Regions from separate parts of the Streptomyces sp. NPDC101237 genome, predicted to be linked through region 1. Evidence: riboswitches for the same ligand, from Rfam matches in the RefSeq annotation. Region 1 holds a riboswitch; each other region holds the start of a gene.
The links. Region 1 has a riboswitch for thiamine pyrophosphate ahead of thiC (phosphomethylpyrimidine synthase ThiC). Riboswitches for the same ligand answer to the same signal wherever they lie in the genome.

Region 2: linked by a shared signal. The riboswitch ahead of thiO (glycine oxidase ThiO) and the one ahead of thiC (phosphomethylpyrimidine synthase ThiC) in region 1 are both predicted to bind thiamine pyrophosphate.
Region 3: linked by a shared signal. The riboswitch ahead of ACIRQ9_RS19785 (thiamine ABC transporter substrate binding subunit) and the one ahead of thiC (phosphomethylpyrimidine synthase ThiC) in region 1 are both predicted to bind thiamine pyrophosphate.

The regions. Positions count from the first base shown of each region.
Region 1 covers NZ_JBIWNY010000001.1:271,412-277,771, forward strand. The annotation lists gene ACIRQ9_RS01285 (metallophosphoesterase) at 1-519, shown strand, start outside; gene ACIRQ9_RS01290 (hypothetical protein) at 700-1,569, shown strand; gene ACIRQ9_RS01295 (hypothetical protein) at 1,767-1,913, shown strand; gene ACIRQ9_RS01300 (serine hydrolase) at 1,910-2,326, shown strand; gene thiC (phosphomethylpyrimidine synthase ThiC) at 2,478-4,280, opposite strand; TPP riboswitch at 4,273-4,450, opposite strand; gene ACIRQ9_RS01310 (YibE/F family protein) at 4,522-6,072, shown strand; gene ACIRQ9_RS01315 (SsgA family sporulation/cell division regulator) at 6,270-6,360, opposite strand, start outside.
Region 2 covers NZ_JBIWNY010000016.1:210,727-217,086, reverse strand. The annotation lists gene ACIRQ9_RS24935 (deoxyribonuclease IV) at 1-207, opposite strand, end outside; gene pknB (Stk1 family PASTA domain-containing Ser/Thr kinase) at 242-2,167, opposite strand; gene ACIRQ9_RS24925 (thiazole synthase) at 2,267-3,061, opposite strand; gene thiS (sulfur carrier protein ThiS) at 3,065-3,265, opposite strand; gene thiO (glycine oxidase ThiO) at 3,262-4,431, opposite strand; TPP riboswitch at 4,429-4,540, opposite strand; gene ACIRQ9_RS24910 (NAD(P)/FAD-dependent oxidoreductase) at 4,669-5,907, shown strand; gene ACIRQ9_RS24905 (Rv2175c family DNA-binding protein) at 6,006-6,360, shown strand, end outside.
Region 3 covers NZ_JBIWNY010000012.1:47,476-53,835, reverse strand. The annotation lists gene ACIRQ9_RS19795 (hypothetical protein) at 1-4, shown strand, start outside; gene rlmN (23S rRNA (adenine(2503)-C(2))-methyltransferase RlmN) at 138-1,244, shown strand; TPP riboswitch at 1,262-1,369, shown strand; gene ACIRQ9_RS19785 (thiamine ABC transporter substrate binding subunit) at 1,446-2,516, shown strand; gene ACIRQ9_RS19780 (ABC transporter permease) at 2,552-4,150, shown strand; gene ACIRQ9_RS19775 (ABC transporter ATP-binding protein) at 4,150-5,172, shown strand; gene ACIRQ9_RS19770 (LAETG motif-containing sortase-dependent surface protein) at 5,255-5,983, opposite strand; gene ACIRQ9_RS19765 (LOG family protein) at 6,122-6,360, opposite strand, start outside.

The DNA of each region.
Region 1 (6,360 bases):
GGCACCGCCACCTTCCAGGCGGCCTGGCTGCTCAACGGCGGCCAGAAGACCGACATGGACCGGCTCCAGGACCACCACCTGCAGTGGATGGCCCGCCTGGACGCCGTCGAGGAGGTCGACGGCTACCTGCTGGTCCACTCCGACACCACGGCCTACCTCGACTACGGGGACTCGATCGAGGCGGTCAACGACACCGTCCGCGAGACCATCACCCGCAACGACGCGGACGAGGTCTGGGACCTGTTCCGCAAGTTCACCAAGCGGTTCTCCTTCCGCGACGAGGGGGGTGCAGACGCCGTCCGTTCCCTTCTCGATACGTACGGCGGCACCCGCATCGTTCACGGACACAGCCCGATTCCCTATCTGCTCGGGGAAGTCGGCTCCGAGGACGGCGAGGAGAACGCGGGTCCCGTGGTGGAAGGCCCGCACGTCTACGCGGACGGGCTGGCCATCGCCATGGACGGCGGAGTGACCATGGCCGGAAAGCTGCTCGTCAGGCAACTTCCGCTGGACGGCTGAGGGTTCGGCGCGCTGTTCTGTACCCCGAAGTCACACGCGGGCCGCCCCCAATTTCCGGCAACCCCCTGTCACCGCGTGCCTTGACGGCTCTACCATCGGTTTATCCGTAGCAGGCTCCCCTCCGTTTCTGCCCGACGGTTCGCCGGCGTGCGAGCCACCAGCCCTACGGAGCATCGGGGGATGCACATGAACAGCGTTCCGCAGCACCTGCACAGCGAGGACCGCCAGGAATACGAGCGGATCCTCGATGAGGCGCTGCGCTCCGCCCCTTACCGTCCCGAACTGGCCGGCGACGGCCGGAGTCTGAACACCGAACAGCTACGCACCATGGCGCTCAACGCCACCGCGCTGATAGCGGCGGCCGCGGCGACCGAGTACCAGCACTACGTGAAGGTCCGCGAGGAACTGCGCAACCCCGCGCGGTCCACCCCGTCCGCCGTCCACGAGTCCGGCTCCGTCGAGCCGGAACCGGGCGGAACCATGGGGCTCGCCACCACCCTCGGCGAGGCCGCCGAGACCACCGGCGCCGGCGGTTTCGCCCTCGCCCTGGTCCTGGCCCCCGTGCTCGCCGGTACCGCCGCCGCGATCTTCCTGCTCGTCGGCTACGTCCTGAAGATGCTGGACCCGGCTCCGGCGTTCGCCCAGACGATGCTCACGGCCGGCTGGGTCTTCGGCGTCCTGACCGCGGCCGCCATCCTCATGGCCGGCGCGGGGCTGCTGCTCACCGCACTGCGCAACAGCCCCTCACTGGAGGCCGGAGCCTACGGTGAGCCCGGCGGGGAGGTCTCCAAGGCCCGCGACGCCTGGCGGGACGCCCTGCTGGAACGCGGCATCCTGCCCTTCCTGCGGGAAGCACTGGCCGCCGGGCCCGGTACGTCCGAACCGCGCCGCACGACCCCGTCGGGTCCGGGCAGCCGGATGCCGCGACTCGGGTACGGCCGTCCCGGCTTCAGCACCGACGACGGCGCCGCACCCGCCCCCCGGCCGAGCTTCACGAGCCCGGACTACACCAGTCCCGACTTCGGAGGGCCCGAACACCAGCCGGAATAGTCCGGCTTGCGCCCCGGCGGGGGCGCAGGCCGGACACCCGGTGGCGAAGGGGGCTGGGCACACCCCGCATGGGGAGGCCAGTCCCATACTCCGACGTGCCCTGTCCCGGTCAGCTGATGATCGACGCCGACCAGGACTCAGAGGACCGGGGGATTCGGACATGCGGAAGCCGTCGTCGAGGAAGGCCGGGGCAAGCCGTGCCGGCAGCAGCGCCGCCGGCCCTCGGCTCGCCCACCCTCGCCACCGCCGCCGCCGCGGGACACACGGCCGCACGGCAGGTGGACGACCAGGACACGCTCCGGCGGGACCTGGCCGCGGTCGCAAGGCCGCAGGCGGAGACGTGAACGTGCTCGCCAGGGTCGACCGGACCGACGGCCCACCGCTCATGGCCCGCATCGGGACCAGGACGGCCGACTTCTCGGCCCCGGCCCCGGTCCCGTGGAACGCCCACTTCCGCGTGGCGCGCACGACGAAGACGTTCGTGGCGAGCGCGGTCCTGCAACTCGTCGCGGGGAAGCGGTTGTCGCTCGACGACACCGTCGGGCAGTGGCTGCCCGGCGTCGTCACCGGCAACGGCAACGACGGCGGCCGTATCACCGTCCGCGACCTGCTCCGCCGGACCAGCGGGCTGTACGAACTACATCGACGCCCGAGGGCACCTACGGCCTGGGGCCGCGCGGAATCCCGCTCTCCTGCGGCGGCTTCCACTACACCCACGAGGGCGACGGGGCGGGCGTCAACCCCCGCCCCGCGGTGAGCGCCGACGGCCGACGCGCGGTGACCGTCTCCCTGACGACCACCACCGCCCCACCGGACCTGGCAGCCCTCAACCGCGCAACGACCACCCTCGTCGACCACGCCCCGTGCCCCCCGCCCCGAAGGGCCTGAAACCCGCCTCCCGCGCCGAGTCAGTCCGCGATGGGCAGATACACCCGGTTCCCGCTGGCCGCGAACTCCTTGGACTTCTGGGCCATGCCCTCCTCGATCTCACCGCGGCTTCCGCCGTGCTCGCGGCGAATGTCCTGGGAGATCTTCATGGAGCAGAACTTCGGCCCGCACATCGAGCAGAAGTGGGCCGTCTTGGCGGGCTCCGCCGGAAGCGTCTCGTCGTGGAATTCGCGGGCCGTGTCCGGGTCCAGGGCGAGGTTGAACTGGTCCTCCCACCGGAACTCGAAGCGGGCGTCGGACAGCGCGTCGTCCCATTCCTGCGCCCCCGGGTGGCCCTTGGCGAGGTCGGCCGCGTGGGCGGCGATCTTGTAGGTGATCACGCCGGTCTTGACGTCGTCCCGGTTGGGCAGGCCCAGGTGCTCCTTGGGCGTGACGTAGCAGAGCATCGCCGTGCCCCACCAGGCGATCATCGCGGCACCGATGCCGGAGGTGATGTGGTCGTACGCCGGCGCGACGTCCGTGGTCAGCGGGCCGAGCGTATAGAACGGAGCTTCATCGCAGATCTCCTGCTGAAGGTCGATGTTCTCCTTGATCTTGTGCATCGGGACGTGGCCCGGGCCCTCGATCATCGTCTGTACGTGGAAACGCCTGGCGATCCGGTTGAGTTCCCCGAGCGTGCGCAACTCCGCGAACTGGGCTTCGTCGTTGGCGTCGGCGATGGAGCCGGGGCGCAGGCCGTCGCCCAGTGAGTACGTGACGTCGTAGGCGGCGAGGATCTCGCAGAGTTCCTCGAAGTTCTCGTACAGGAACGATTCCTTGTGGTGGGCCAGGCACCAGGCCGCCATGATCGAACCGCCGCGCGAGACGATGCCGGTCTTGCGGTTGGCGGTGAGCGGCACGTACGGCAGCCGCACGCCCGCGTGGACGGTCATGTAGTCCACGCCCTGCTCGGCCTGTTCGATGACCGTGTCCTTGTAGATCTCCCAGGTCAGCTCCTCGGCCCGGCCGTCGACCTTCTCCAGGGCCTGATACAGCGGCACCGTGCCGATGGGGACGGGGGAGTTGCGCAGCACCCACTCGCGGGTGGTGTGGATGTTGCGGCCGGTGGAGAGGTCCATGACCGTGTCGGCTCCCCAGCGGGTCGCCCAGGTCATCTTCTCCACCTCCTCCTCGATGGAGGAGGTCACCGCGGAGTTGCCGATGTTGGCGTTGACCTTCACCAGGAACCGCTTGCCGATGATCATCGGCTCGATCTCCGGGTGGTTGACGTTGGCAGGCAGCACGGCCCGTCCCGCCGCGATCTCCTCACGGACGACCTCGGGGGAGACGTTCTCCCGGATGGCCACGTACTCCATCTCCGGAGTGACCTCACCCCGGCGGGCGTACGCCAGTTGCGTGACCGCCTCGCCCTCCCGGCCGCGGCGCGGCTGACGCGGACGGCCCGGGAAGACCGCGTCCAGGTTGCGCAGCCCGCCACGCGGCGCGGTGTGCTTGATCCCGTCGTCCTCGGGGCGGACGGGGCGGCCCGCGTACTCCCCGGTGTCCCCGCGGGCGATGATCCAGTTCTCCCGCAGCGGGGGCAGGCCCCTGCGCACGTCCGTCTCGACGAGCGGATCGGTGTACGGGCCGGAGGTGTCATAGAGCGTGACCGACTGGCCGTTGGTGAGGTGCACCTGACGGACCGGCACCCGGAGGTCGGGGCGCGAACCCTCGACGTACCCCTTGTGCCAGCCGATGGACTTCCCGGCCTCCGTGGACGGTTCACCCGAAACGGGCTGTTCGTCCTGACTGGAGGCAGGCGTGCGTACGTCCTTGTTGGTCATGAGACCTACTCCCTACGCCGGCATTACCCGGTAACAGGTTCGGCGGTCGACGCAGCGGCTTCCGTCGGGCGGCGTTTCCTGTGGAACATCACTCGTTCCACGTGAAACATCGCGAATACGGAGGTCAGCGCCCTCTCAGCCCGGTGCTCCGAGCTCCCGCGTGTGCAAAGGTGCCTCCACGCTAGCGTCAATTCGGGCGCGGTGAACAGGGGGCCCCTGTCGTTCTTGCGATGATCTGGCGGTGACCACGACACAGCAGCACCCCTATCCGCCCCCCGACCCGAGGCGTGGCAACGGCGCCGGGCAGGGCGGGGGAAACGGCCACGGGGGCCACGGTGCCGGTGACGGACTCGGCCACGGACCGGGGGGCCCGCACGACCACGGCCACGGACGGGATGGCGCCCACGGCCAGGGGCACGCCCATGCCCACGACGACGGCCACGGCCACGGACACCCTCCGGGTCAGGGTTCCGGCCAGGGTGGTTCCGGGGCAGGCGGCGGACACGGTCACTCGCACAGCCACGGCCCCGCCACGCCGGTCTCCAAGCACCTGCGCAAGGTCATCGCGGCGATCCTCATCCCCTTCACCGCCGCGGTCGTGGTCGGCCTCGTGGTGCTGTGGCCCGGCGGTGCTCCGCCGCACGAGCGCACGGGCGTCGGTTTCGACCGCCAGACCCAGCAGGCCACGGTGACGAAGGTCGTTCCGGTCAGCTGCAAGTCCGTCAACGCCTCCGGGGGCGGCTCGACCGCGGACACCTCCACCGGCGAGGGCGGCTCGGCGAGGCCGGAGGAGGACGGCAACTGCAAGAAGGCGACGGTCCGGGTCGGTACCGGAAAGGACACCGGCCGGACGTTCACCGAGATCGTGCAACCCGACCAGTCGCGGCAGTTGCACGAGGGCGAGAAGGTCGTGGTCGCCTACGAGCCCTCGGCACCGAGGGACCTGCAGTACTCGGTCACCGACGTGAACCGGAAGTTCCCGATGGCCCTGCTGGCCGGGATCTTCGCGCTCGCAGTCGTCGTGGTGGGCCGGCTGCGCGGTGTGATGGCTCTCGTCGCGCTCGCCGTCAGCTTCATGGTGCTGACCCTGTTCATCCTCCCGGCGATCCTGCAGGGCTCGAATCCGCTGCTGGTGGCGGTGGTCGGGTCGAGCGCGATCATGCTGATCGCGCTGTACATGTGCCACGGCCTGTCGGCCCGGACCTCGGTGGCGGTCCTCGGGACACTGGCGTCGCTGTGCCTGATCGGCGTCCTCGGTTCGGAGTTCATCGACTGGGCGGCGCTCACCGGCAACACCGACGACAACACCGGCCTGATCCACGGCCTGTATCCGTCGATCGACATGAGCGGTCTGCTCCTGGCCGGCGTCATCATCGGTTCGCTCGGTGTCCTCGACGACGTGACGGTGACCCAGACCTCGGCCGTCTGGGAACTGCACGACGCCAACCCGACGATGGGCTGGCGCGGGCTGTACCGAGCGGGCATCCGCATCGGCCGCGACCACATCGCCTCCGTCGTCAACACCCTGGTCCTGGCGTACGCGGGTGCCGCGCTGCCGCTGCTGCTGCTCTTCTCCATCGCGCAGAGCAGCGTGGCGACCGTGGCCAACAGCGAGCTGGTGGCCGAGGAGATCGTGCGCACGCTGGTCGGCTCGATCGGCCTGGTCGCCTCGGTTCCCCTCACCACGCTGCTGGCGGCCCTGGTGGTGTCGGCCGACCGGCCGGGCAAGGAGCCGGCCACGTCCGCGGAGGTCCCGGCGCGTGGTGGGCGGGGGCGGCGCAGGAAGCGGTGAGCGCGTCCGTGCTCACCGCCTCAGGGGCGCCCTGAGGGCACCGAAGCGTGGGTGTGCCCTCAGGACCGGCCGCGCGCCGGGAGAACGGCCCGCAGCTGCGGGAAGAGGGTCCAGGATCGAGCGGGGGGACGCGCAGAAGCGTTACTGCGCGTCCTCGCACGACATGGCGGAGCGGCACCTGCGCGTGCCGTGACGCTTCAGCCCGCGCTCTGCTCCTCGGCCAGGATCCGGTCCAGGGCCTCTTCCAGGTGCGCGTCGAAGTCGGCGAGCGCCCCTTCCTGACCCAGC
Region 2 (6,360 bases), on a different contig from region 1:
CTCCGCGGCGCAGGCCTCGCGGAACGCCTCGTCCTGCCGCGGGCTGCCCGCCGGAGTGGCCCAGCCGCGCGGGTTGGCGACGAAGACCTGCACGGTCTCGGCCTTCAGCTCACGGGCGTAGGACATCCCGACCGAGTGCAGGCCGCCGGCCACCGGGACGTGACCGCCGACGGGGTTGCGGGGGAGCGGGGGCGGGAGGCTGTTCACCCGTCCAGGGTGTCACGCCGCGCGCCGGCGGCCGTCACCGGATGGTGATGGTGATCGTCGACCCCTTCGGCGCCTGCTTCCCGGCGTCCACCGACTGTCCCTTCACGGTGTCGCCGAACAGCCCGAGCAGCCCGCGGTCCTCCTTGACCTCGAAGCCGGACTGCTGCAGCAGCTTGGTCGCGTCGTCGACGCTCGCCCCGACCACGTTCGGCACCTCGGCCGTCTCCGGGCCCTTGGAGAGCGTCAGCGTCACCGTGTCGCCCTCGGCGGCCCGCGCGTCGCCCGCCGGGGTCTGCCGGGCCACCTGCCCCTGGTCGTGCTCGGAGGTGATCTCGGTGGCCGACACGGTCACCTTCAGCCCGGCGTCCCGCAGCTCCTGCCGCGCGTCGTCCAGGTCGTCGCCGGTGACGTCGGGCACGTCCACCTGCGCGCCCCTGCTGACGACGAGCGCGATCGCCGTCCCCGCGTGCCGCTTGGTCCCGGCGCCCGGGTCGGTGGAGATCACCGAACCCCTGGCCACGTCGTCGCTGAACTCCCGCGTCACCATGCCCGGTTCCAGCCCGGCGGCCTTCAGCAGCTCCCGGGCGCGGGCCTGCGTCCGGCCCTGCACGTCGGGCACGCCCACCGACTCCGGGCCGTCCGAGACGGTGAGCGCCACCGAGTCGTTGCTGCGGATGCGCCTGCCGGCCGCCGGGTCGGAGCTGATCACCGTTCCCCGCTTCACCGTGTCGCTGTAGGCGTGCTCGACCTTCCCGATGCCGAGCCCGGCCTCCTTCAGCTGCGCGGTGGCCTGCGCCTCGGTCTTCGACAGCAGCGGCGGGACCTTGGTGAACTGCCCGGAGTTGATGTACCAGATCCCGGTGCCGGCGCCGAGGAGGACCAGGACGGCGACGACGAGGGTCACCACCCCGCCCCGGGACCTGCGGCGGGTTCCGTGCCGGCCCTCGGGGACCGGCGGCGCCTCGAAGCGGCTGGTCGTCAGGACCCGGTGGTCCGGCTCGCCGGCCGGCGGCGGCGCAGGCACCGTGAGCGAGCGGGGGATGACGCTCGTCCGGTCCTCGGCTATGTCACGCGCGGCGGCGAGCGCCTGGGGCGGTACGGCGTCCAGCTGGTCGTCCCGCAGCGCGGCCCGCGCCCGGCGGACCAGCGCCAGCAGCGCGACGGCGTCGTAGGGCCTGGCCCCGGGATCGCGGGCGGTGCCGTGCGCGACCAGCTCGTCCAGCTCGTAGGCCAGGCCGGGCACGGCGGCGGAGGGCGGCGGCACGTCCTCGTGGAGGTGCTTGTAGAGGATCACCGCGGGCGAGTCCGAGTCGTGCGGCTTCTCCCCGGTGAGCATCTCGTACAGGACGACACCGCACGCGTACACGTCGACGCGGGGATCGGCGGCGCCGTTCTCGATCTGCTCGGGCGCCAGGTACGACACGGTCCCGAGCACGGCGCCGGTGCTGCTCGTGACGGTGTTCACGGACCGCACCAGCCCGAAGTCGGCGACCTTGACCCGCCCGTCGTCGCCTATCAGCACGTTCTCGGGCTTCATGTCCCGGTGCACGAATCCGGCGCGGTGCGCGGCGCCCAGCGCGGCCAGCACCGGCTCCAGGATGTCCAGCGCGGCCCGCGGCTGCAGCGCGCCGCGCTCGCGCAGCACGTCACGCAGGGTGCAGCCGGCGACGTACTCCATGGCGAGGTACACGTACGGCCCGTCGGTGCCCTGGTCGAAGACCTGGACGACGTTGGGATGGGCCAGCCGGGCGACCGACTTGGCCTCCCGGATGAATCTCTCCACGAAGGATCCGTCGGCGGCGAGCGCCGGATGCATCACCTTCAGCGCGAGTATCCGGTCCAGCCGGACGTCCAGGGCCCGGTAGACCGTGGCCATCCCACCGACGGCGATCCGCGCGTCGACGCGGTAACGGCCGTCGAGCACCTGCCCGACCAGGGGGTCCTGAAGCGTCGTATCCACCCCGCGAGTGTACGAGCCGCAGCCGAAACCCCCACAGGTGAGACAGATTTCCCCATGGACTTGCAGCGCAGCTGTGACGCACCCGGCACGGGCCGCCGGTCAGAAGGCGGGCCGCTCGGGGTCCAGGACGGCCCGGCCCTCGGTGGGGGAGGACGCCTCCGCGAAGTGCCGGAAGGGGATCCGGCCGGCCAGTCGGGCCAGCCGTCCCGCCTCCACCCCGGCCCGCATGGCGGACGCCATCCGCTCCGGGTCCTGGGCCCGGGTCACCGCCGACGCCAGCATCACTCCCGCGCAGCCCAGCTCCATCGCCAGCGCCACGTCGGAGGCCGTGCCGGCCCCCGCGTCCAGGATCACCGGCACGCGCGCGTGCTCGACGATCAGCCGGAAGTTGTGCGGGTTGCGGATCCCGAGGCCCGACCCGATCGGCGACCCCAGCGGCATCACCGCCGCGCACCCGACGTCCTCCAGCCGCCGGGCCAGCACCGGGTCGTCGTTGGTGTACGGCAGCACCGTGAACCCGTCGTCGACCAGCGTCTCCGCCGCGTCGAGGAGCTCGATCGGATCCGGCAGCAGCGTCCGCTCGTCGGCGATGACCTCCAGCTTGACCAGCGAGGTCCCGAGCGCCTCCCGGGCCAGCCGGGCCGTCAGCACCGCCTCCCCGGCGGTGAAGCACCCCGCGGTGTTCGGCAGCACCCGGATCCCCAGCCGCTCCAGGACCGACAGCACGGATCCCCGCACCCCCGGGTCCACCCGCCGCATCGCGACGGTCGTCAGCTCGGTCCCGGACGCCACCAGCGCCCGCTCCAGCACCTCCAGGCTGGGCGCACCCCCGGTCCCCATGATCAGCCGGGACGAGAACGCCGTCCCTCCGAGCACGAACGGGTCGTCGGCCATGGCTCAGCCTCCCTGTACGGCGGTCAGGACTTCCACGCGGTCACCTTCGGCGAGCGCCGTGCCCGGCCACTCGCCGCGCGGTACGACGGTCTCGTTGACCGCGGCGGCCACCCCGGACGGCGCGGCCGTCAGGGACCTCACGAGCGTGTCGAGAGCGGTGCCGGGGTCGATCTCCCGGCGCTCCCCGTTGACGGAGATGTTCATGCGGTCTGCTCCAGGAGTGCGCCGGGGACGGGGCCGAAACGCTTCGGCGTGAACGGGCGGGCCTCTTCCGGCAGCTCCCCGCCGGTCAGCACCTCCGCCATCACGTCTCCCGTGACGGGGGTGAGCAGCACCCCGTTGCGGTGGTGCCCGGTGGCCAGCAGCAGCCCGTCCAGGCGGGTCGGCCCGAGCAGCGGCGCGTTGTCGGGGGAGCCGGGGCGCAGCCCGGCCCGGGTCTCGGTCAGCGGCAGCTCGGTGATGCCGGGCACCAGCTCGTGCGCGTCGCGCAGCAGCTCGTACACCCCGCCCGCGGTGACCGTGGTGTCCCAGCCCAGTTCCTCGCTGGTCGCGCCGACCACCAGCTCGCCGTTCTCCCGGGGCACCAGGTAGAGATGGCCGCCGCGCACCACGGCCCGCACGGTCCGGCTGAGGAACGGCGCGTACCGGGCGGGCACGGTCAGCCGCAGCACCTGCCCCTTCACCGGCCGCACCGGTGGCAGCACGTCCTCGGGCACTCCCGCCAGCCGCCCGCTCAGGCTGCCGCCGGCGAGCACCACCCGGTCCGCGGCCAGCCGTTGCCCCGCGCGGGTGACGGCGCCGGTGGCCCGCTCCCGCACCACCGCCAGGCGCTCGGCCCAGTCGCGGTGGAAGACCACCCCGGCCCGCTCGCACGCGGTCACCAGCGCGGCCGCCAGCCGGCGCGGGTCGATCTGGTGGTCGCCGTCCACCCGCAGCCCGCCGCGCACACCCGGCGCCAGCATCGGCTCCAGGCGCCTGCACTCCCGCCCGGACAGCCAGACCGAGTCCAGCCCCGACCGCTGCTGGAGGGCGTGCAGGTCGCGCAGGTGCGCGCGGTCGTCGGCGTCCAGCGCGACCGCGAGCGTGCCGCAGCGCCGGTAGCCGAGGTCGTGGCCGGTCAGCTCGGTCAGCTCGGCGGCGAAGCCGGGATAGCGGCGGGCGGAGGCCAGGTTGAGCCCGAGCAGGGTCTGCTCGCCGTGGTGCAGTTCGGTGACCGCGGCCAGCATCCCCGCCGCGACCTGCGCGGCGCCGCCGCCGGGCGCGGGGTCGGCGACGGCGGTGGCGAGCCCGCGCTGCGCGGACCGCCAGGCCGTGACCAGGCCGATGATGCCGCCCCCGATGACGAGGACGTCGGACGTATGTGCGGACATGGGCGTCCAGCCCCTCCCTTCGCCGGCATGACCCGGATCAGGTTCGTACGGTCGGAGGCCGCCAGCCTCCCTCTCAGCCCGGTGCGTCCGGGCTCCCGCGTGTGCTTCCCGGCCACCCTAGCCCGCGCCGCCGCGCCCTCGTAAGACGGCCTGCCGGGCGGTGTGGAACAGGTCACTCAGCACGCCCGCTGACTGACTCTTTGTCAGGTGTCTATCGTTCTTGTCTATGGTGATCACGTGAGCGAGCAGACGCAGCGACGGAGCACGTCACAGACGCGACGCGTGGTCGTCGTCGGCGCGGGCATGGCCGGGGTGCAGACCGCCGTGGCCCTGCGCGAACAGGGCTTCGCCGGCACGGTGACCCTGATCGGCGCCGAACCGCACCAGCCCTACGACCGGCCGCCGCTCTCCAAGGCGGTGCTGCTCGGCAAGGCGGAGGGCTCCGCCTTCGAGGTGGACTTCGAGACGCTCGGCATCGAGCTGGCGCTGGGCCGCGACGCGCTCGGCGTGCGCCCCGCCGACCGCGAGCTGGACACCGAGGCCGGCCCGGTGCCCTACGACGTCCTGGTGCTCGCCACCGGCGCCGAGCCGGTCACGCTGCCGGGCACCGAGGGCGTGCCCGGCGTCCATCTGCTGCGCACCCTGGACGACGCCGAGCGGCTGCGGCCCGTGCTCGCCCGGCAGCACGACATCGTGGTCGTCGGCGCGGGCTGGATCGGCGCCGAGTTCACCACCGCGGCCCGCGAGGCGGGCTGCGCGGTGACCGTGGTGGAGGCCGCCGACCGGCCGCTCGCGGGAGCGCTCCCGGCCGAGGTGGCCGCGCCGATGGCCGCCTGGTACGCCGACAGCGGGGCCGACCTGCGCACGCACACGCGCGTGGCGCGCGTCGAACCCGGCGCCGTGGTGCTCGACGACGGCTCGCGGGTGCCCGCGGGCGCGGTCGTGGTCGGCATCGGCGCCCGTCCCGCGACCGCCTGGCTGACCGGCTCCGGCATCGGCCTGGGCCGGCACGGCGACGTGCTCGCCGACGACCGGCTGCGCACCGGCGTCCCGGACGTCTACGCGGTCGGCGACTGCGCCTCCTTCCCGTCCGGCCGCTACGGCGAGCGCCTGCTCGTCCACCACTGGGACAACGCCCTGCAGGGCCCGCGCACGGTGGCCGCCAACATCCTCGGCGAAACCGACGCGGTCTACGACCCGGTGCCGTACTTCTGGTCGGAGCAGTTCGGCCGGTTCGTGCAGTACGCCGGGCACCACGCGGCGGCCGACCGGCTGGTGTGGCGCGGCGATCCGGCGGGCCCGTCCTGGAGCGTGTGCTGGCTGCGCGAGGACCGCCTGGTCGCTCTGCTGGCGGTGGGCCGTCCGCGTGACCTGGCGCAGGGCCGCCGCCTGATCGAGGCGGGACGCCGGATGGACGCCGAGGCGCTGGCCGACCCGGCCCGCCCTTTGAAGAACGCGACCGCGGAGCCCCGATAGCGGCGGTGGGGGAGGAACGGCGCGGCGGGCCACGGCGCCGCCGCGTCCGGACGACCACCGATCGCACCCGGCCCGCCCCAACGCCTACCCTTGACCCCGTGACCGAGATTGACGCAAAGACCGATGCTCTCGTACCCGCCTGGCTCACCGTCCCCGACATCGCAGAGATGCTGGACATCGATGTGACGCGCGTGCGGCAGCTGGTCAAGGAGGGCCAGCTCATCGCCGTCCGCCGTGGTGAGAACCGGGCGCTGCACGTCCCCGCCGCCTTCATCGACGGGGACAAGGTGGTCAAGGGCCTGTCCGGGACCCTGACGCTGCTGCGGGACGACGGCTTCACGGACGAAGAGATGCTGGAGTGGCTTTTCACGCCCGACGAGACCCTGCCCGGCACCCCCGCGCAGGCACTCAGCGAGAATCGTGGCACGGAGGTGAAGCGCCGCGCCCAGGCGC
Region 3 (6,360 bases), on a different contig from region 1:
ATGACGAGTGATCGACACACGGGCCGTCTCTGGGCCGTGCGAGGCCACTCGGTGACGACCGGTGACGCCTGCTGACGACAGCCGTAGGCGAAGACAGCCGCAGGTCACCCAAGTGGATCTGCGACACTGGTACCACCATGCCCAAGCCCGGAGAACTCACCTTTGTCGCGCCGCGCGGAGCCAAGAAGCCGCCGCGGCATCTCGCCGATCTCACGCCCGCCGAGCGCAAGGACGCGGTGGCCGAGATCGGGGAGAAGCCGTTCCGTGCCAAGCAGCTCGCGCAGCACTACTTCGCGCGGTACGCGCACGACCCCGAGCAGTGGACGGACATTCCGGCCGGCTCCCGGGACCGGCTGCGTGAGGCGCTGTTCCCGGAGCTGATGACCGTCGTCCGGCATCTGTCGACCGACGAGGGGACCACGCGCAAGACGCTGTGGCGGCTGTTCGACGGCACGCTCGTGGAGTCCGTGCTGATGCGCTACCCGGACCGGGTGACGATGTGCATCAGCTCACAGGCGGGGTGCGGGATGAACTGCCCGTTCTGCGCGACCGGGCAGGCGGGTCTGGACCGGAACCTGTCCACCGCGGAGATCGTCCACCAGATCGTGGACGGGATGCGGGCGCTCCGGGACGGGGACGTGCCCGGCGGTCCGGCGCGGCTCTCCAACATCGTGTTCATGGGCATGGGCGAGCCCCTGGCCAACTACAAGCGGGTCGTCACCGCCATCCGGGCGCTGACCGACCCGGCTCCGGACGGCCTGGGCCTCTCGCAGCGCGGGATCACCGTGTCGACGGTCGGGCTGGTGCCGGCGATCCACCGGTTCGCCGACGAGGGCCTCAAGTGCCGGCTGGCGATCTCCCTGCACGCGCCCGACGACGAACTGCGCGACACCCTCGTCCCCGTGAACACCCGGTGGAAGGTGCGCGAGGTCCTGGACGCCGGCTTCGAGTACGTCGAGAAGAGCGGCCGGCGGCTGTCCATCGAGTACGCCCTCATCCGTGACATCAACGACCAGGCGTGGCGCGGCGACCGGCTGGGCCGCCTGCTCAAGGGCAAGCCCGTGCACGTGAACCTGATCCCGCTGAACCCGACGCCGGGTTCCCAGTGGACGGCCTCGCGGCCCGAGGACGAGAAGGCCTTCGTCGAGGCGATCGCCGCGCACGGCGTACCCGTCACCGTCCGGGACACCCGTGGCCAGGAGATCGACGGAGCGTGCGGTCAGCTGGCGGCGACCGAGCGGTAGGATCTGGACACATCTTCATATTCCGACAGGGGAGCGCCACAGCGCTGAGAGTGCGGCAATCGGGCCGCAGACCCTCTGAACCTCGCCCAGGTCATTCTGGGTAGGAAGTTCGGTCATCACTCAAGCTGTTGTGCCCTGCCCGGGTGGTTCCACCGGGTGGGGCCGCGTCTCTTCCTGGTCCACCCCAGGAGGAAAACACCAGTGCACACCAAGACCTTCGTGTCCGCGGCCGTCGGACTCGGTCTGCTCACGCTGTCCGCGTGCGGGTCGTCCTCGGGCGCCCCGGCCGACTCCAAGACCGTCACCCTGGTCAGCCACGACTCGTGGGCCGTCTCCAAGAACGTGCTCAAGGACTTCGAGAAGCAGTCCGGCTACACGGTGCGCGTCCTCAAGGACGGCGACGCGGGCCAGGCCGTCAACAAGGCGATCCTCACCAAGGACAACCCGCAGGGCGACGTCTTGTTCGGCGTCGACAACACCCTGCTGTCCAGGGCGCTCGACAACGGCCTCTTCCAGCCGTACACGGCCAAGGGCCTCGACCGGGTCGGCACCGACTACCAGCTCGACGCCGGCAAGCACCGGGTGACGCCCGTCGACTACGGCGACATCTGCGTCAACTACGACAAGGCGTACTTCAGCGAGCACAAGCTGGCCCCGCCCGCCTCCTTCGCCGACCTGGTCAAGCCGCAGTACAAGAACCTCCTCGTCACGGAGAACGCGGCCACCTCCTCGCCGGGACTCGGCTTCCTGCTCGGCAGCGCCGCCCGGTACGGCGACGACGGCTGGCAGACCTACTGGAAGCAGCTCAAGGCCAACGGCGTGAAGGTCGTCGACGGCTGGGAGCAGGCCTACAACGAGGAGTTCTCCGGTTCGGCCGGCGGCCGTAAGGCCAAGGGCGACCGGCCGCTCGTCGTGTCGTACGCCTCCTCGCCGCCCGCCGAGGTCATCTACGCCGACCCGAAGCCGGGCACCGCGCCCACCGGCGTCGCGGCCGGCACCTGCTTCCGGCAGATCGAGTTCGCCGGGCTGCTGAGCAACGCCTCGAACTCCAAGGGCGGCAAGGCGTTCCTCGACTTCCTGGTCTCCAAGGAGTTCCAGGAGGACATGCCGCTGAACATGTTCGTCTACCCGGTGGTCGAGGGCGCGGGCGTGCCCGCCGAGTTCACCAAGTACGGTCCGGCCGCGAAGGCCCCCGAGACCATGGCGCCCGACAGGATCGCCGCCGACCGTGACCAGTGGGTCAAGGCGTGGACCTCGCTCGTACTCAAGTGACCGGCAGGCGCGCAGGCGCGGCGCGGCTCGGCCTGATGGCCGTGCCCGTCGCGTTCTTCGCCGTCTTCTTCGCCTGGCCGGTCGCGGCGATCGTCAGCCGCGGTCTGAAGGCGGACGGCGGCTGGCGGTTCGGGCGGATCGCCGACGTCGTCGGCCGGCCGGACATCCGGCACGTCCTGTGGTTCACCACCTGGCAGGCGCTCGCCTCCACCGGCCTCACCCTGCTGGTCGCGCTGCCCGCCGCCTACGTCTTCGCCCGCCTGGACTTCCCGGGCAAGCAGGTGCTGCGGGCCGTGGTGACGGTGCCCTTCGTGCTGCCGACCGTGGTGGTCGGCACGGCGTTCCTGGCCCTGGTCGGCCGCGGCGGACTGCTGGACGAACTGTGGGGCGTACGGCTGGACACCACCGTGTGGGCCATCCTGATCGCGCACGTCTTCTTCAACTACGCGGTCGTCGTGAGGACCGTGGGCGGGCTGTGGGCGCAACTGGACCCGCGGCAGGAGGAGGCCGCGCGGATGCTCGGCGTCTCGCCGCTGGGCGCCTGGCGGAAGGTGACGCTGCCCGCGCTGGCGCCCGCCGTGGCCGCCGCCGCGCTGATGGTCTTCCTGTTCACCTTCACCTCCTTCGGCGTGGTGCAGATCCTCGGCGGACCTGCCTTCTCCACCCTCGAAGTGGAGATCTACCGGCAGACCTCGGAGATCTTCGACCTCTCCACGGCAGCCGTCCTGACGGTCGTGCAGTTCATGGCGGTCGGCGCGATCCTCGCCGTGCACGCGTGGACGGTACGGCGGCGGGAGAGCGCGCTGCGTCTGGTGGACCCGGCGGTGACGGCCCGCCGGCCGCGCGGCCCCGGCCAGTGGGCGCTGCTCGGCGGGGTCCTCGCCACCGTCGCCGTGCTCCTCGTGCTGCCGCTGGCGGTGCTGGTACGGCGCTCGCTCGACGGCGGGTTCGGCTACTACCGGGCCCTCGGCGACGCCGACGGCGGCACCTTCCTGGTCGCGCCCGTCCAGTCGGTGGTGACCTCGCTGGAGTACGCCGCGGTCGCGACCGCCGTCGCCGTGCTGATCGGGGCGCTCGCGGCTGCCGCGCTGGCCCGGAGGGACGCGGGACGGCTGGTACGGGGCTTCGACGCGCTGCTGATGCTGCCGCTCGGGGTGTCCGCGGTGACCGTCGGCTTCGGGTTCCTGATCGCCCTCGACAAGCCGCCGCTGGACCTGCGGCAGTCCTGGATCCTGGTGCCGCTCGCGCAGGCGCTGGTCGGCGTGCCGTTCGTGGTGCGGACCATGCTGCCGGTGCTGCGCGCCGTGGACGAACGGCTGCGGGAGGCGGCGGCCGTGCTCGGGGCGTCGCCCTGGCGGGTGTGGCGGGAGGTCGATCTGCCGCTGGTGCGGCGGGCGCTGCTGATCGCCGCGGGCTTCGCCTTCGCCGTCTCGCTCGGGGAGTTCGGGGCCACGGTCTTCATCGCCCGGCCGGACAACCCGACCCTTCCCGTCGCCGTGGCCCGGCTGCTGTCCCGCCCCGGCGATCTCAACTACGGCCAGGCGATGGCCCTTTCCACGATTCTGATGGTGGTGTGCGCGGTGGCCCTGCTGGTGCTGGAGCGGCTGCGGACCGACCGGACGGGGGAGTTCTGATGCCGCTTCTCGAACTGGACCGGGCCACCGTGCGGTTCGGCGGGCGGGCCGTGCTCGACGCCGTGGACCTGAAGGTCGCCGAGCACGAGGTGGTGTGCGTGCTCGGACCGAGCGGGAGCGGCAAGTCGACGCTGCTGCGGGTGGTGGCGGGACTGCGGCCGCCGGACGAGGGCCGGGTGCTGCTGGACGGCCGGGACCAGGCGCGGGTGCCGGCCCACCGGCGCGGGGTCGGGCTGATGTTCCAGGACCACCAGCTGTTCCCGCAGCGGGACGTGGGCCGGAACGTGGCCTTCGGACTCCGGATGCGCGGCGAGGGCAGGGACCGGCAGGCCGAGCGGGTGGCGGAGCTGCTGGAGCTGGTCGGACTGCCGGGGGCGGCCGGGCGGGCGGTGGCCGGGCTCTCCGGGGGCGAGCAGCAGCGGGTGGCGCTCGCCCGCGCGCTGGCGCCCAGCCCCCGGCTGCTGATGCTCGACGAACCCCTCGGACAGCTCGACCGTTCGCTGCGCGAGCGGCTGGTGGTCGAACTGCGCGAACTCTTCGGCCGGTTGGGAACGACCGTGCTCGCGGTCACGCACGACCAGGGCGAGGCCTTCGCGCTGGCCGACCGGGTGGTGGTGATGCGGGACGGGCGGATCGCCCAGTCCGGCACGCCCCTCGACGTCTGGCAGCGGCCGGCCGACGCGTTCGTGGCGCGCTTCCTCGGCTTCGACAACGTGGTCCCGGCGACCGTCCGGGGCACGGTCGCGGTGACGCCGTGGGGGAAGCTCCCGGTGCCGGGGGACGGGCCGCAGGGGGCGCGCACCGTCCTGGTGCGGCCCGCGGGCGTACGGCTGACGGCCGCCGGCACCGGGCTGTCCTGCACGGTGTCCGCGCGCACCTTCCAGGGCACCCATGTCACCGTGCACCTCCAGCCCGGGGACGGGCCGCGGCTGGCGGCGGCCTGCGCGCTGCGGGAGGCACCGGCGGTCGGCGACACCGTCGGCGTCGAGTTCGACGCCGCGGAGACCGTCGTACTGGGCTGACGGACCCGGCGACGGCACGGCCGAGGCCCGTCCCCCGGGGAAGGGGGGACGGGCCTCGGCGGTGTGCGGGGGTACGGGTGCGTCAGCTTCCGCTGTTCGCCCCGCGACGGCGCATGCCGAACCAGACGGCGCCGCCGCCGACCACGACGAGCGCGCCGGCGATGCCGGCGATCAGACCGGTGTTGGAGTTGGCACCGGTCTCGGCGAGGTTGGAGTCACCGACCGCCGGGGACGGGGCGTTGTCCGTCGTGCCGGCCGGAGCGGTGCTCTCCGACTCCGAGGGGGCCGGGGAGTCCGACTCGGCCGGAGCGGTGCTCTCCGACTCCGACGGGGACGGCGTGGCCGACTCCGACGGGGACGGGCTGGTGCTCTCCTCCGCCTTGCAGGCGGTGGAGGGGGTGGTGAGGTTGGGCGTGATGTCCTTGTCGATGTGGATGTTGCCGCTGTCGACCTTGACACGGACGCGGTACTCCGCGTTCGGCTTCCAGTTCTCGGAGAAGGTGACCGTGGTGCCCTCGCGGGAGCCCTTGACGGTCTGAGCGGTGCCGACCTGGTTGGCGTCGGCGCCGTTGTTCTCCAGGAAGACCGTGATGGTGGCCGACGTACCCGAGGCGTCGACATCCTTGACGTTGATGACACCGTTGGTGCCGTCGCAGGTGGCCTCGGCGGAGAAATCGCGGATGTTGCACGCGAGCGCGGAAGCGGAGACGCCGAGCGTCAGCGCGGCCGACGCAGCGGCAACTCCCAGGATGCGCACGGAACGACGTGCACTGCGGCGGGATATGGACACGTTTGTCCTTACTGGGTGCATAACTGCGGGGGGCTTGTGGAGCAGTTGACGCAACGTGAGGTGAGGCATCAGCTACCCCAAGAGGCTCACAGGTCTATAAGTGCGCCGTAAGGAGTGTCAATGCATATGCGGCCCACGGGCGTTGACTTTACCTTCTTATTAGATGCTAAGACGTTTCAGCGCCTCGGCGGCCTGCTCGATCCGGTCAACGAGGGCGATACGGGACGCCATCGGCCGGTCCTGGGCAAGCGAGGTCAGGAGCTGCCAAGCCGGCAGCCGCTCGCTCCAGTGCGCCTCGTCGACGAGCACCATCGGGGTCGGCTCGCCCCGTGACTCGTAGTAGTTCGGCGTCGCGTTGTCGAAGATCTCCTGCACCGTCCCGGCCGCGCCCGGCAGGA